One region of the Spirillospora sp. NPDC047279 genome, then DNA from elsewhere that is predicted to be linked to it. Evidence: riboswitches for the same ligand, from Rfam matches in the RefSeq annotation. Region 1 holds a riboswitch; each other region holds the start of a gene.
What was found. A riboswitch is a leader RNA that binds a small molecule or an ion and turns the genes downstream of it on or off. The one in region 1 is predicted to bind cobalamin.
Positions count from the first base shown of each region.

Region 1 (4,601 bases):
CCGACCGCGATGCCGACGACGCCGGCCGCCAGGCCCAGCCCGCCGAGCAGGCGGGCGGTGCCGTCGTCGGCGCTCCCGGCCTTGGCGCCGGTGGCCGACACCGTCGTGACCGTCGGCGCGCCCGACGCGCCCGCGCCGGTCGCCGCCGCGGCCTTGGTCAGCTTGAGGACCGGAGCGGGGTGCTCCGGCTCCTCCTGCCCGTCCTTGGGCTCCTGGTCCCACTTGACGACCTCGCCGCCCGAGTACGTCTGGGTCGCCTTGAACACCAGCCGGTCGGTGTCGTCGGGCAGTTGCCCCATCGAGACGTCGAACTCCTGGAACTGCCCCGGCTCGATCGTGCCGCCGGACCAGGTGATCCGCGAGACGGCCTGGGTGATCTCGGCGCCGTGCGCCTTGATCGGGGTCGTGAGCTTGGACTTCTCCACCTTGACCGACCAGCCGGGCACCGGCCGCACCGAGACCGACGCGAGCGGGTGGTCCATCGGAAGGTCGACCTGGAGCTTGGTGGTCCCGGCGTCGTCACGTTCGTTCGGCACCCGGAAGGACACCTTGGCGTAGGAGCCCTGCACGGCCTCCTTGGGGTTGACGGTGACGTGCGCGGATGCGGCGGTGGCGAGGCCCACGACCGAGACGAGGGTGAGGCCGGTGACGGCGGCGAGCCTGCGGACGTTCAGCGTCGAGTACGCGGACATGCGAGATCTCCGTTCGAGGGAGTCGTTCGAGGGGGTGAGGAAGAGCCGGAACGCCGGGGGCGGCGTCCGGTGACGTCCGGCGCTCAGCTGTGCGCGAGCGCCCTCGAACGGGACGGAGGTCCACGTCGTACGACCTCGTGCCGCAACACCCTGCCGGTGGCGCCGGTGACGGCCCGCACCCGCACGACAGGGGTACGCACGGGGACTGGAGGAGGTTCGGCGGCGGCGAGCAGGACGGCCAGCAGGTCGCGGACGGGCCGTTCGACCTTGGCGGCCAGGCGCCGGGTCAGCGACCAGGCGGCACGTTCGCCGCGGCGCAGCCACCAGGCCGCGAGCAGGGCGGCCGCCACGTGCGCGAGCGTCATCCCCGTACCGGAACCGTGCCCGGGCATCGGGACGGGCGTCCCCGCCGCGGCGTGGTGCTCGGCCGGGCCCGCCGCGTTCGCGAACAGGCTGTGCAGGACGAACTGGCCGCCGAGCAGCCCGCCCAGGATCGTGGGCAGTGACCGTTCGTGCCCGGCCAGCGCCCCCGCCACGACCAGCACCCCGGCGAAGCCCACGATGATCGCCCACGCCGGGACGGCGGACGGCGACACCAGCGAGTGCCCGGCCGTGGCCAGCGTCATGCAGACGGTGGCGAAGAGCACCGCCCGGGCGACGCGGAAGTACGGCCGCGGCCCGCCTGCGGGCGGGGCTGGGGATATGGCTGGGGACATGGCGGGGTCATCCTCCCATCTCGTCCCGGTGACCGATATGCCCCCACCCCGTGTCGATTCCGCGTGTCGATTCCGGCGCGGCGCGTACGTGGCAGGTGCGCGGCGTGGTCTGTGACACGCCCAACATGTAGGGCTGGCGGCAATGGTCGTAACCAACATGTAGGGTCTTGCCCGTGCTGGTTCGCCCCCGCCGTGGGGGTGGACCGCGGCGAGATCACGCCGAGTCCCCGTGATCTCGCGGCGGCCCACCCGGTCGGCGGGGGCGTCGTAAGAGGGAACCCGGTGCGGCCGTGCCGATGCAGATCGGCCGGCCAATTCCGGGACTGCCCCGCAGCGGTGAGCGGGAACGACCGCCGTCACAGAGCACTGGCCCGTCGAGACGGGCCGGGAAGCGACGGCCAGTAGGCCGCACCTTGCAAAGGTGCGTCGCCCGCGAGTCCGAAGACCTGCCCGCACGGAGAAGACAGGCGCCGGAGCGCAGCGAGGACGCCTGTCGCCCCTTCGGGGGCCCGGGGGTCGCCTCCCCGGTTCGAGACAGTCCACTGGCCTCGTGGGAGGGTCGCTGGGCAGGTCACGGCGTCGTGCCGTGCTCTCCTGTTCGCGTGCGCCCCCTCGGGAGGCCGAGCTCGCGAGGGAAGAGAGCACGTGACACAAGAGCTGATCGCGCCACCGCCGACCCGATCCTCCATCGAGACCGAGGTCGCGCGCGCCTGTACCGGACTGGCCGACGTCGACCCGCGCCGCGTCCTGTCCGCCGTGCGGTCGGGCGACGGTGTCGACGCCGCCGGGTTGCGGGAGCTGGCGATCGGCGAGGCGGCGGCCCTGGTGGCCGTCGAGCCCGCCTACTCCAAGGTCGCGGCGCGGCTGCTGAGCGCCCACATCGCCGACGAGGCCGCCGCCGAGGGCGTGCGCACGTTCTCCGCGTCCGTGGCCACCGCGCACGCCGAGGGCCTGCTGAACGACGCGACCGCGGCGTTCGTCGCGGCCAACGCCGCGGCGCTCGACGACCTGGTCGACGAGGCCGCCGACGACCGCTTCGAGTACTTCGGGCTGCGCACGGTCTATGACCGCTACCTGCTGCGGCACCCGCGCACGCGGCGCGTCCTGGAACGCCCGCAGTACTTCATGCTGCGCGTCGCGTGCGGGCTCTCCTATCGCGACGAGGTCGCGCCGGGGGGTGCGGAGGGTCGTCCCCCCTCGGACGGCACCGGCGCCGTGGAGGACGCGGCCGAGCTGTACGCGCTGCTCAGCACGCTGTCGTACCTGCCGAGCTCGCCGACGCTGTTCAACTCCGGCGCCCGCCGCCCGCAGCTGTCGTCGTGCTTCCTGCTCGACTCGCCGCGCGACGAGCTGGAGTCGATCTACGAGCGGTACGCGCAGGTGGCGCGGCTCAGCAAGTACGCGGGCGGCATCGGCATCTCGTGGACGAAGGTGCGGTCGCGCGGGTCGCTGATCCGGGGCACCAACGGGCACTCGAACGGCATCGTGCCGTGGCTGCGCACCCTCGACTCGTCCGTCGCCGCCGTCAACCAGGGCGGCCGCCGCAAGGGCGCGGCCTGCGTCTACCTGGAGCCGTGGCACGCCGACGTCGAGGAGTTCCTGGAACTGCGCGACAACACGGGCGAGGAGGCCCGGCGCACCCACAACCTCAACCTCGCCAACTGGATCCCGGACGAGTTCATGCGCCGGGTCGAGGCGGACGCGGACTGGTCGCTGTTCGACCCCAAGGAGGCGCCCGAGCTCGCCGACCTGTGGGGGGAGGAGTTCGACACCGCCTACCGGGCCGCCGAGGCCGCCGGCCGGTTCGTGCGCCGGGTCCCGGCCCGCCGGCTGTACGGCCGGATGATGCGCACGCTCGCCGAGACCGGCAACGGCTGGATGACGTTCAAGGACGCCGCCAACCGCGCCTGCAACCAGACGGCCGAGCCGGGGAACGCCGTCCACCTCTCCAACCTCTGCACCGAGATCATCGAGGTGACCAGCAACGGCGAGACCGCCGTCTGCAACCTCGGCTCGGTCAACCTCGCCGGGCACGCCACCCCGGCGGGCGTGGACTGGGAACGGCTGCGCGCGACCGTCCGCACCGCCGTGCGTTTCCTGGACCGCACGATCGACCGCGGCTTCTACCCCACGGACGAGGCCGCGGCGGCCAACACCAAGTGGCGGCCGGTCGGGCTCGGCGTGATGGGCCTGGCGGACGTCCTCTTCATGATGCGGCTGCCGTTCGACTCGGACGAGGCGCGCGAGCTGTCCACCACGATCGCCGAGGAGATCGCGCTGGCCGCGTACGGCGCGTCCGCCGACCTGGCCGCCGAGCACGGCCCGCTGCCCGCCTACGCCAAGACCCGCACCGCCCGCGGCCGGCTGCACCTCGACCACTTCGCGGACGCGGCGCCGCGGCGCGTCGCGGAATGGGAGGCGCTGCGCGCCCGGATCGCCGAGCACGGCCTGCGCAACTCGCTGCTGATCGCGATCGCGCCGACCGCGACGATCGCGTCCATCGCGGGCTGCTACGAGTGCGTCGAGCCGCAGGTCTCCAACCTCTTCAAGCGCGAGACGTTGTCCGGCGAGTTCCTGCAGATCAACAACTACCTGGTCGACGACCTCAAGTCGCTCGGGTTGTGGACGCCCGCCGTGCGCGACGCCGTCAAGCAGGCGAACGGCTCCGTGCAGGGGATCGTCGACCTGCCCGAGGAGATGCGCACGCTCTACCGCACCGCGTGGGAACTGCCGCAGAAGGCGCTGATCGACCTGGCCGCCGCGCGCACCCCGTACATCGACCAGAGCCAGTCGCTGAACCTCTTCATGGAGACGCCGACCATCGGCAAGCTCTCCTCGATGTACGCCTACGCCTGGCGCGCGGGACTGAAGACCACCTACTACCTGCGTTCACGCCCCGCGACGCGCATCGCGCAGACCACGATCAGCGGCGGAGCCGCTCCGGGGGGAGCGGGGGGTCGTCCCCCCTCGGACGACACCATTACGCCGTCGGCCGCGGTGGCGTGCTCCCTCGAGAACCCCGAATCCTGCGAGGCCTGCCAGTGAGCGAACGAACCGGAACGCACGGCATGCTGCTCGACCCGGGCATGGACCTGACCCTGCGGCCCATGCGCTATCCCGACTTCTACGAGCGCTACCGCGCCGCGATCCGCAACACCTGGACGGTGGAGGAGGTCGACCTGGCCTCCGACCT
Region 1 is NZ_JBEYUA010000002.1:463,034-467,634, reverse strand. It holds gene ABZ810_RS06365 (YcnI family protein) at 1-692, opposite strand, end outside; gene ABZ810_RS06360 (hypothetical protein) at 776-1,408, opposite strand; cobalamin riboswitch at 1,677-1,856, shown strand; gene ABZ810_RS06355 (ribonucleoside-diphosphate reductase subunit alpha) at 2,054-4,453, shown strand; gene ABZ810_RS06350 (ribonucleotide-diphosphate reductase subunit beta) at 4,450-4,601, shown strand, end outside.

Region 2 (4,601 bases), on a different contig from region 1:
CGAAGTCGCCCTCCCCGGACGCGCCGTCGTACAGGCCCATGACGCCCTCGACCACCGCCACGTCGGCGCCGGCGGCCCGGGCGCCGTGCAGGAAGAGCGGCGCCACCAGTCCCTCGGACGTCAGCCACGGGTCGAGGTTGCGCCCCGGGCGGCCCGTCGCCAGCGCGTGGTAGCCGGGGTCGATGTAGTCCGGGCCGACCTTGTGCGGCGACACCGCCAGGCCGCGGGCCGCGAACGCGGCCATCAGGCCCGTGGCCACGGTCGTCTTGCCGCTCCCGGAGGCCGGGGCCGCGACGACGACGCGGGGAACGTTCACCACTCGATCACCACTCGATCACCACTCGATGCCCTTCTGGCCCTTCTGGCCCCGGTCCATGGGGTGCTTCGCCTTGCCCATCTCGGTGACGAGGTCGGCGAGCTCCAGCAGCCGCGGGTCGGCGTCCCGGCCCGTGATGACCACGTGCTGGTTGCCGGGACGTTCGCGCAGCGCGGCCACGACGTCCTCGACGTCGACCCAGCCCCACCTCATCGGGTACGTGAACTCGTCCAGCACGTAGAAGCGGTAGGTCTCGGCGGCCAGGTCGCGCTTGATCTGCTCCCAGCCCTCGCGGGCGTCGGCCTCGTGGTCCTCCTCCGAGCCCGGCCGCTGGATCCACGACCAGCCCTCGCCCATCTTGTGCCAGCTCACCGGGCCGCCCTCGCCCGTCTCGCCGAGGACGCGCAGCGCCCGCTCCTCGCCGATGCGCCACTTGGCCGACTTGACGAACTGGAAGACCCCGATCGGCCAGCCCTGGTTCCAGGCGCGCAGCGCGAGCCCGAACGCGGCGGTCGACTTGCCCTTGCCCGGACCGGTGTGCACGATCACCAGCGGCCGGTTGCGGCGCTCGCGGGTCGTCAGCCCGTCGTCGGGCACGTACTCCGGCTTGCCCTGCGGCATCTCGCTCACGCCACCCTTCGAACGTCGCGGACGACCCCGGCCAGCGCGTCGGCGGCCAGCTCGTCCAGCCGGACGAGCTCGGCGCCCAGGTGACCGGCCAGCCGCCCGGACAGGCCGAGCCGCACCGGCCCGGACTCGCAGTCGACCACGACCGCGGCCACTCCGGCGAGCGGTCCCGCCGCGGCGGCCGGATCGGGACCGTGGGTGGCACGGCCGTCGGTCACCACCACGAGGAGGGGGCGCCGGGCCGGGTCGCGGAGCCGCTCGACGCGGAGCACCTCGGCGGCCCGCAGCAGCCCGGCCGCCAGCGGCGTGCGGCCGCCGGTCGGCAGCCCTTCCAGCCGCCGCGCCCCCGCCTCGACCGAGGACGTCGGCGGCAGCGCGAGGTCGGCGCCGGTGCCGCGGAACGTGATGAGGCCGACCTTGTCGCGCCGCTGGTAGGCGTCCAGGAGCAGGCTGAGGACCGCGCCCTTGACGGCGCGCATGCGCTGCCGTGCCGCCATCGACCCGCTGGCGTCCACGACGAACAGCACGAGGTTGCCCTCGCGCCCGTCGCGGACGCTCTCGCGCAGGTCTTCGGCCGCGACGACCAGGCCGGGCCCGCCGCGGCCGCGCGCGTGCTGGTGCGGGGCGGCGGCGCGCAGGGTCGCGGTGAGGTGCAGCCCGCGCGCGCCCGGCCGCGAGCCGGAGACCCGGCCGTACGGGCTGCGCGCCTTGGAGCGGCGGCCCGGAGCGCCCATGCCGGTGCCGGGGACGGTGAAGAGCCTGGGCTTGTAGGCGGCGTCCGCCGGCGCCGGCTCGTTGCGTTCGGGCGCGGGCTTCTGGCCGTTGGGCTCCGGGCGCCGGTCGCCGTCCGGCTCGGAGGGGGCGGAGCCGTCCTGCGGCGGGGTCGGCTCACCGCCCGGTCCGTCCGGGTCGTCCGGACCGTCCGGGCCGCCGGGGTCGTCGTCGGGGGGCTCGGGCTCGCCGTGCTCGTCGTGCTCGTCGTGCTCGTCGTGCTCGTCCAACACCTCGTCCAGCTTCTGCCGGTCCAGGCCGGGCGCGTCGAACGGGTCGCGGCGGCGCCGGTGCGGGAGGGCCAGGCGGGCGGCCGTGCGGACGTCGTCGGCGGTCACGGCGGTGCGGCCGTGCCAGGCGGCCAGCGCGATCGCGGCACGGGCGGTCACCAGGTCGGCGCGCAGGCCGTCCACCTCGAACGCGGCGCAGACGGCGGTGATCTGGCGGAGCGCGGCGTCGGTCAGCTCGACGGCGGCGAGCCGGTCGCGCGCCGCCGCGATCCGCCCGGCCAGCTCCGCCTCGGCGTCGGTCCAGCCGGCCGCGAAGCCCGCCGGGTCCTCCTCGTAGCGCAGCCGCCGCCGGACGACCTCGGCGCGCTCGTCCGGGTCGCGGGTCGCCGCCACCTCGACGGTCAGCCCGAACCGGTCGAGCAGCTGCGGGCGCAGCTCGCCCTCCTCGGGGTTCATCGTGCCGACGAGGAGGAACCGCGCGGCGTGCCGGACCGAGACGCCCTCACGCTCGACGTACGACTCTCCCATCGCCGCGGCGTCCAGCAGCAGGTCGACGAGATGGTCGTGCAGCAGGTTGACCTCGTCGACGTAGAGGACGCCGCGGTGCGCGGCGGCCAGCAGGCCGGGTTCGAAGGCCTTCACGCCCTCGGTCAGCGCCCGTTCGATGTCGAGCGAGCCGGTGAGCCGGTCTTCGGAGGCGCCGACCGGCAGCTCCACCAGCCGCGCCGCCCGGCCCTCGCCGTCGGCCGCGTCGGCGTGCGGGCCGTCCGGGCAGTCGGGGTCGGGGTCGGCCGGGTCGCACGAGAAGCGGCAGCCCGGCACGACGTCCAGCGCGGGCAGCAGGCCCGCGAGCGCGCGGACGATCGTCGACTTGGCCGTGCCCTTCTCGCCGCGGACCAGCACGCCGCCGACGCCCGGCGACACCGCGTTGACGAGCAGCGCCAGCTTGAGGTCGTCCATGCCGACGACGGCGGAAAAGGGGTACCGAGCGGTGGCCGCGCCGCGGCGGCGGCTCATCGGCCCATCAGACAGGCAGGCATGCCTCATCGTCCTTCCCTCGGGTGTCCACGCCCGTGGCGGTCTCGTCCGACGGCCGGAGTCTCCTGGCTCCCGGATCACCGTTCTCCCTCAGCCTTCCAGCGTCGCCGCCGTGGCATGTGCGAGAGGGAACTCCCCTGGTCACAGTTGCGGGACAGCCCCGGAATAGGCAGGCCGATCGTTCGGCCCCGCCGCACCGGGTTCCTCCGCGTCCGTCGCAGGCAAGGATCGCACACCCCCGCAGGCCGCCCAAGTCGCGGTGGAGTGAGATGCCCCGCCCCGCACTGTTGGCGTAGCGCCAAGAACGTGTTCTACTGAGCCCCATGGCGAGATCCGATGGGCTGCCCTTCCGGCCTGGCGACGTGTCCTGGAAGGTGATGCGCGAGCCCGTGCTGGGGCTCGGCGCGGCGCCGACGCTCCTGTTGCAGGTGACGCATCCCCTCGTGGCGGCGGGCGTCGAGCAGTACTCCGACTTCGAGAGCGACCCGTTCGCCCGCCTCTGGCGCACCGCCGACGTCATGCTCAAGCTGTCGTTCGCCGAGCCCGAGGTCTCCGAACGCCAGGCCGTCAAGCTGCGCCGCGTCCACCAGCGCGTCGAGGGGCTGTCCGACGAGGGCGTGCCCTACCGGGCGCTCGACCCCGACCTGCTGCTGTGGGTGTGGGCGACGCTCACCCACAACGGGCTCGACCTGTACGAGCGGACGTTCGGGCGCCTGTCCGGCACCGACCGCGAGCGCTTCTACCAGGAGCAGAAGCTGATCGCCTACGCCTGCGGAGTTCCGGAAGGGCACTGCCCCATCACTTACACGGACTTCCGTGCTTACTTCGACGGGGTGGTCCAGCACGAGCTGCGCCCCACCACGGTCTCGGCCAAGCTCCTGGACACCAGCCGCAAACTGCGGATGCCGTGGCCGCTGGGGCCCGCCTACCTGCAGATCAACCTGCTCGCCGCCGGGGCTCTCCTGCCCGCGCGCCTGCGGCGTGAGCTGGACGTTCCGTGGAGCCGGTCGCGCGCGGCCGCGTTCGCCTCGCTGATCAGCGCCAACCGCGCGGCGGCGCGGGTGACGCCGGTGTCGATGCGGCACCGCCCCACGGACTACCTGGTCGCACGCGAGCGCCCGCTGCGGCTCTTCGCGCAACCGCGCCGCGGAGCCGCATAGGCTGTCCGCGTGGCCTCTCCGTCCCCATCCCGGTCGTCCCGGGCGAGCTACCAGCGCCTCCCGCGCGACGAACGGCGCGACCAGATCCTCGGCGTGGCCCGGCGGATGTTCACCGAGCTCCCGTACGCGGAGGTGTCGACCGCCGCGATCGCACGCGAGGCCGGGGTGCAGCGCGGACTGATCCACTACTACTTCGGCACCAAGCGCGAGCTGTTCCTGGAGGTCGTGCGCGGGCTGACGGTCGACTACTCCGGCCAGGCCCCGCCGCCCGACGCCCGGCTGAGCACCGCCGAGACCGTCGACCTCTGCGTACGGCTGTTCCTCGACGCCGCCGAGGCCAACGCCGACACCTGGCTGGCGGCGCTCGACGCCGAGGGCTTCGGCCAGGATCCCGAGCTGCGCCGGATCGTCAACAAGACCCGCGACATCACCGTCGAGCACATGCTGACGATGCTCCGC
Region 2 is NZ_JBEYUA010000011.1:121,256-125,856, reverse strand. It holds gene ABZ810_RS27660 (cobyrinate a,c-diamide synthase) at 1-319, opposite strand, end outside; gene cobO (cob(I)yrinic acid a,c-diamide adenosyltransferase) at 335-937, opposite strand; gene ABZ810_RS27650 (putative cobaltochelatase) at 943-2,961, opposite strand; cobalamin riboswitch at 3,041-3,189, opposite strand; gene ABZ810_RS27645 (oxygenase MpaB family protein) at 3,306-4,142, shown strand; gene ABZ810_RS27640 (helix-turn-helix domain-containing protein) at 4,152-4,601, shown strand, end outside.
Region 2: linked by a shared signal. The riboswitch ahead of ABZ810_RS27650 (putative cobaltochelatase) and the one ahead of ABZ810_RS06355 (ribonucleoside-diphosphate reductase subunit alpha) in region 1 are both predicted to bind cobalamin.

Region 3 (4,601 bases), on a different contig from region 1:
CCGGGGCGAGCTTGAGCATGGAGTCGCGGGTGATCCCCGCCAGCAGCGAGCCGTTGAGCGCCGGGGTGAGGAGCCGCGCGTTCGGGCCCTCCCCGTACACGAAGATCAGGTTCATCGACCCGACCTCCTCGACCCAGCGGTGCTCGTGCGCGTCGAGCCAGACCACCTGGTCGCAGCCGTGCGCGACGGCCTGGGCCTGCCCGGCGAACGAGGCGGCGTAGTTGCCGCCGGTCTTGGCCTCACCGGTGCCGCCCGGAGCGGCGCGCACGTAGTCCTGCGACAGCCAGACCCTGACGGGCTTGATGCCGCGCGGGTAGTAGAGGCCGGACGGGGACGCGATGACCATGAAGAGGAACTCGTCGGCGGGCCGGTTGACGCCGAGGGCACGGGTGGTCGCGAACATGAACGGCCGCAGGTAGAGGCTCTGCCCCTCCTGGCCGGGGATCCAGTCGCGGTCGGTGCGGACCAGGGTCTCCAGCGCGTCCACGAACAGCTGCTCGGGGATCTCCGGCATGGCCATCCGGCGGGCGGAGCGGTTCATCCGGGCGGCGTTGGCGTACGGGCGGAACGTGACGATCGACCCGTCGGCCTGGCGGTAGGCCTTGAGGCCCTCGAACAGCTCCTGGGAGTAGTGCAGGACCTGGCTGGCGGGGTCCATCGGGATCGGCCCGTAGGGCTCCAGGCGGGCGTCGTACCAGCCCTTGCCCTCCTTGTACCGGATCGTGACCATGTGATCCGTGAAGTGCACCCCCCACCCCGGGTCGGCCAGGATGCGCTCGCGCTCCGCGGCCGGCGTCGGCTGCTCGCTGGGGATGATCTCGAAGTCAAGGGTGGTGCTCATCGTCTCGGTCCTCTCCCGGATCGCCACCACGGCCCCGTTGCCGTACGGCATTCCTTAATGCCCATTGTCGTACTTCGTCCAGTCCCGCTCCTCGATCACGGGGCGCACGCGAAAACCGGGCGCGCCGCGAGGCACGCCCGGAGTTCCCCTGAGTAAGTCCAGAGAGGCGTGCCCCTAGCCGGATACTCGCTTCGCGATCGCGTCGCCGACCTGCGCCGTGGACCGCGCACCCAGGCCCGGACGCTCCAGCAGGTCGTCGGCGACGGCCTGCTCGACGCGCCGCGCGGCCTCGGCCGCACCGGGCTCGATCGTGGCCAGGTGGTCCAGCAGCATGACGACGGACAGGATCGTAGCGGTCGGGTCGGCCTTGCCCTGGCCCGCGATGTCGGGGGCGCTGCCGTGCACCGGCTCGAACATCGACGGCGCCGCGCCGGTGGGGTTGATGTTGCCGGAGGCGGCGAGCCCGATGCCGCCGGCCACCGCGGCGCCGAGGTCGGTGATGATGTCGCCGAACAGGTTGTCGGTGACGATCACGTCGTAGCGCCGCGGCTGGTTGACGAAGAACATGGTGGCCGCGTCGACGTGGCTGTAGTCGACCTCGACCTGCGGGAACTCGGCGGAGAGCTCCTTGAGGTAACGCTGGTAGAGCCCGGCGGCGAAGGTCAGCACGTTGTCCTTGTGGACCAGCGTCAGCTTCTTGCGCGGGCGGGCCGCGGCCTGCTCGAACGCGTAGCGGATGATCCGCTCGACGCCGAGGGCGGTGTTGACGCTCTCCTGGGTGGCGACCTCGTGCGGGGTGCCCTTGCGGAGCACGCCTCCGACGCCCGCGTACGGGCCCTCGGTGCCCTCGCGGACGACGACCATGTCGATGTCCTCGGGCTGCACGTCGGCCAGCGGGGTGGAGGCCCCGGGCAGCAGCTTGACCGGCCGCAGGTTGACGTACTGGTCGAGCTCGAACCGCATGCGCAGCAGCAGCCCGCGCTCCAGCGTGCCGCTGGGGACGGTCGGGTCGCCGATGGCGCCGAGCAGAATGGCGTCCTGGCCGCGCAGTTCGTCGAGCACCGAGTCGGGCAGCACCTCGCCGGTCCGGTGCCAGCGGGCGGCGCCGAGGTCGTACGGGGTCTGCTCGAAGGTGAGGCCGGACGAGGGGGCGACGGCCTCGAGGACCTTGAGCCCCTCGGCGACGACCTCGGGGCCGATCCCGTCACCGGCGATCACGGCCAGACGGACGTTGCGGGAAACCATGCGCGCACTCTACCGCAACGTCTCAGTTCGTGAGCATCGGTCTCACGATCCGAGATGGCCGTCTCGGCCCTCCCCCACGTCCCGCGCCGGCCGCGGCCGCCCTGATCGTTCCGGGGCTGGGTCTTTGTCACCCTCCGCCGACTTGACGGTGCGCCTCGGCAAAGGGGACGCTCTCCCCGACAAGTTCACAAACGAGGCGACAGTGCGCAGGAACCTGGTGCGACTCCAGGACGGTCCCGCCACTGTGTCCGGGGCCCTCCCGTCAGGGCCCCGGGAGTCAGGAACTGACCTGTCGTCCTCCCGTCACCGGGGCGAGTGCACCCCGTGAGGAGACCCCATGGCCCAGTCAGCCGTGCCGTCGTCGCAGGCACCGGAGCAGCCCGTACCGCTGCGCGTCCCCGTCCGCAAGATCCTGCCCTGGGCGGTCTTCGCCCTGGTCCTGGCGCTCGTGCTCATCTACTTCGTGGGCGCCGAACAGGGCGCGACCTCGCTCTTCGGCGGCACCTGGGTGCACGAGTTCACGCACGACGGCCGTCACCTGCTCGGGTTCCCCTGCCACTGATGATGCGCTCACTTCTCATCCGCGGCATGCTCGTCGGCGTCGCGGCGGCGGCGCTCGCCCTCCTGATCGCCTGGATCTACGGTGAACCGCAGGTCGGCCACGCCATCGCCTTCGAGGAGGCCGGCGCGGCCCACGACCACGCCGGCGCGGCGGCCGAGGAGCCCGAGGTCGTCAGCCGCACCGTCCAGAAGACCACCGGCCTGATCACGGCCATGGTGGTCTACGGCGTCGCGGTCGGCGGGCTCTTCGCCATCGCGTTCGCGTTCGCGTACGGCCGGCTCGGCGCGCTCGGCGCCCGCGCGACGGCCGCCCTGGTCGCCGTCGGCGGCTTCACGGCGGTCGTGGTCGTGCCGTTCCTCAAGTACCCGCCCACTCCCCCGGCTGTCGGCGACCCCGAGACCATCGGCGAGCGCACCGCGATCTACTTCGGCATGGTCGCGCTCGGCCTGCTCGCGACGGCGGCCGCCGTGATCGTCCAGCGGCGCCTGCTGCCGCGGCTGGGCCCGTGGAACGCGACGATCGTCGCGGCGGTCGGCTTCGCCGTCGTCGTCGCGCTCGTCTACCGCCTCACGCCCGAGCCCGACGCGGTGGCGGACGGGTTCCCGGCCACGGTGCTCTGGGACTTCCGCGTCGCCTCGCTGGGCATCCAGGTGGTGTTGTGGTCGACGCTGGGGCTGCTGTTCGGCGCCCTGACCGAACGGGCCTTCCGGCGGGCGGCGCCGTCCGCTCCGGCCCCGGGCTCGAAAGCCGAGCCCGTCCAGGGATAGCCACCGGTCAGCGGGGCAGCAGCGCGCAGTCGCCGCACATCTCGCCGCCGGGCGGCACCCGGTAGTAGAGGCAGCAGCTGCGCCGCACGAAGCCGCGCCCCTGTTCGAACGTGCCCGTGCCCGCGAGCGGGGCACGGGCGAACAGGTCGCGGACGAGGGCGCGCAGCGGTGTGGCCAGGTCCGGCCGGAGCGTTCCCGCGCGGAGCGTTCCGGCCAGGGCCGACGCGGCGTTGCCCCACAGCAGCCCGTCCGCCAGCCCCACGGTCTGGAGCATCGTCTCCCTGAGCGGCATCAGCTGGCCCCGTACGACCGTGCCGTGCAGGGCGTCCGCCGGGTCGCCGGGCAGGCTCGACGGGGCGGCCAGCCACAGGGCGACCGGCGCCCCCGGCGCCCAGCGCCAGTGCAGGCTCGACAGGTCCGGCACGGCGCCCAGGGCGGCCGCGGCGACCGCCGGCGACCAGAGCCGGGACGCCAGCCCCTGGAAGAGGATCGACGCGGCGACCCGGCGTTCGCCGGTGCCGAGCCGTTCGGCGTAGGCGTCGACCAGGCCGAGCAGGCGTTCGGGATCCTTCTCCGGCAGCGGCCGCCAGGTCGGGTCGGCCTCCTCGTCGGGATCGGTGACGATCGAGAAGTAGGGGCCGAGCTTCGCCGCCTCGCGCAGCGCGCCGGTGACCGCGATCGTCACGCCTCTCCCTCCGCTCGTTCGCCGCTCCCGCTCCCGGGCGGACTCCAACGTAACGCGCGACCGCCGCGGCCGGTCATCCGGCCACGGCGGTCGCGGTGAGTCTGGCCGCGCGGGTCGTCAGACGCCGCGCAGAGCCTCAGCCGCGCGGGTCTCGTCTGCCGCGCGAGCCTCAGCTGGTGGGCAGGCCGCCGTTGTCGCGGCGGTCCAGGGCCATCTGCAGGGCTCGCGAGGCCTCGTCCTGGTCGCGGGCGGGCGCGGCCGGCTCGTCGGCGGGCGCGGCGTTGAAAGTCTCGTTCATGGGCTTCGCTCCGTAAATGCGGTTGCTGCTGTGCCGGGGTGCTCGGCCACCGTGGTTCGCACGGTGTGACACCGAACAGGACTTACGGCCGTCACCTCACTCCGCAGCGGGTGGCGGCCTGCCGTTCAGGCCCCGCTGCGGCAGCGAAGGATTACCACGAAGCGCCGCATGACTGGAATCCACGGTACCTCCGGTCCCGGCAG
Region 3 is NZ_JBEYUA010000004.1:64,410-69,010, reverse strand. It holds gene ABZ810_RS10625 (branched-chain amino acid aminotransferase) at 1-841, opposite strand, end outside; gene ABZ810_RS10620 (3-isopropylmalate dehydrogenase) at 1,016-2,086, opposite strand; cobalamin riboswitch at 2,251-2,394, shown strand; gene ABZ810_RS10615 (CbtB domain-containing protein) at 2,424-2,648, shown strand; gene ABZ810_RS10610 (CbtA family protein) at 2,648-3,415, shown strand; gene ABZ810_RS10605 ((2Fe-2S)-binding protein) at 3,423-4,100, opposite strand; gene ABZ810_RS10600 (hypothetical protein) at 4,270-4,398, opposite strand.
Region 3: linked by a shared signal. The riboswitch ahead of ABZ810_RS10615 (CbtB domain-containing protein) and the one ahead of ABZ810_RS06355 (ribonucleoside-diphosphate reductase subunit alpha) in region 1 are both predicted to bind cobalamin.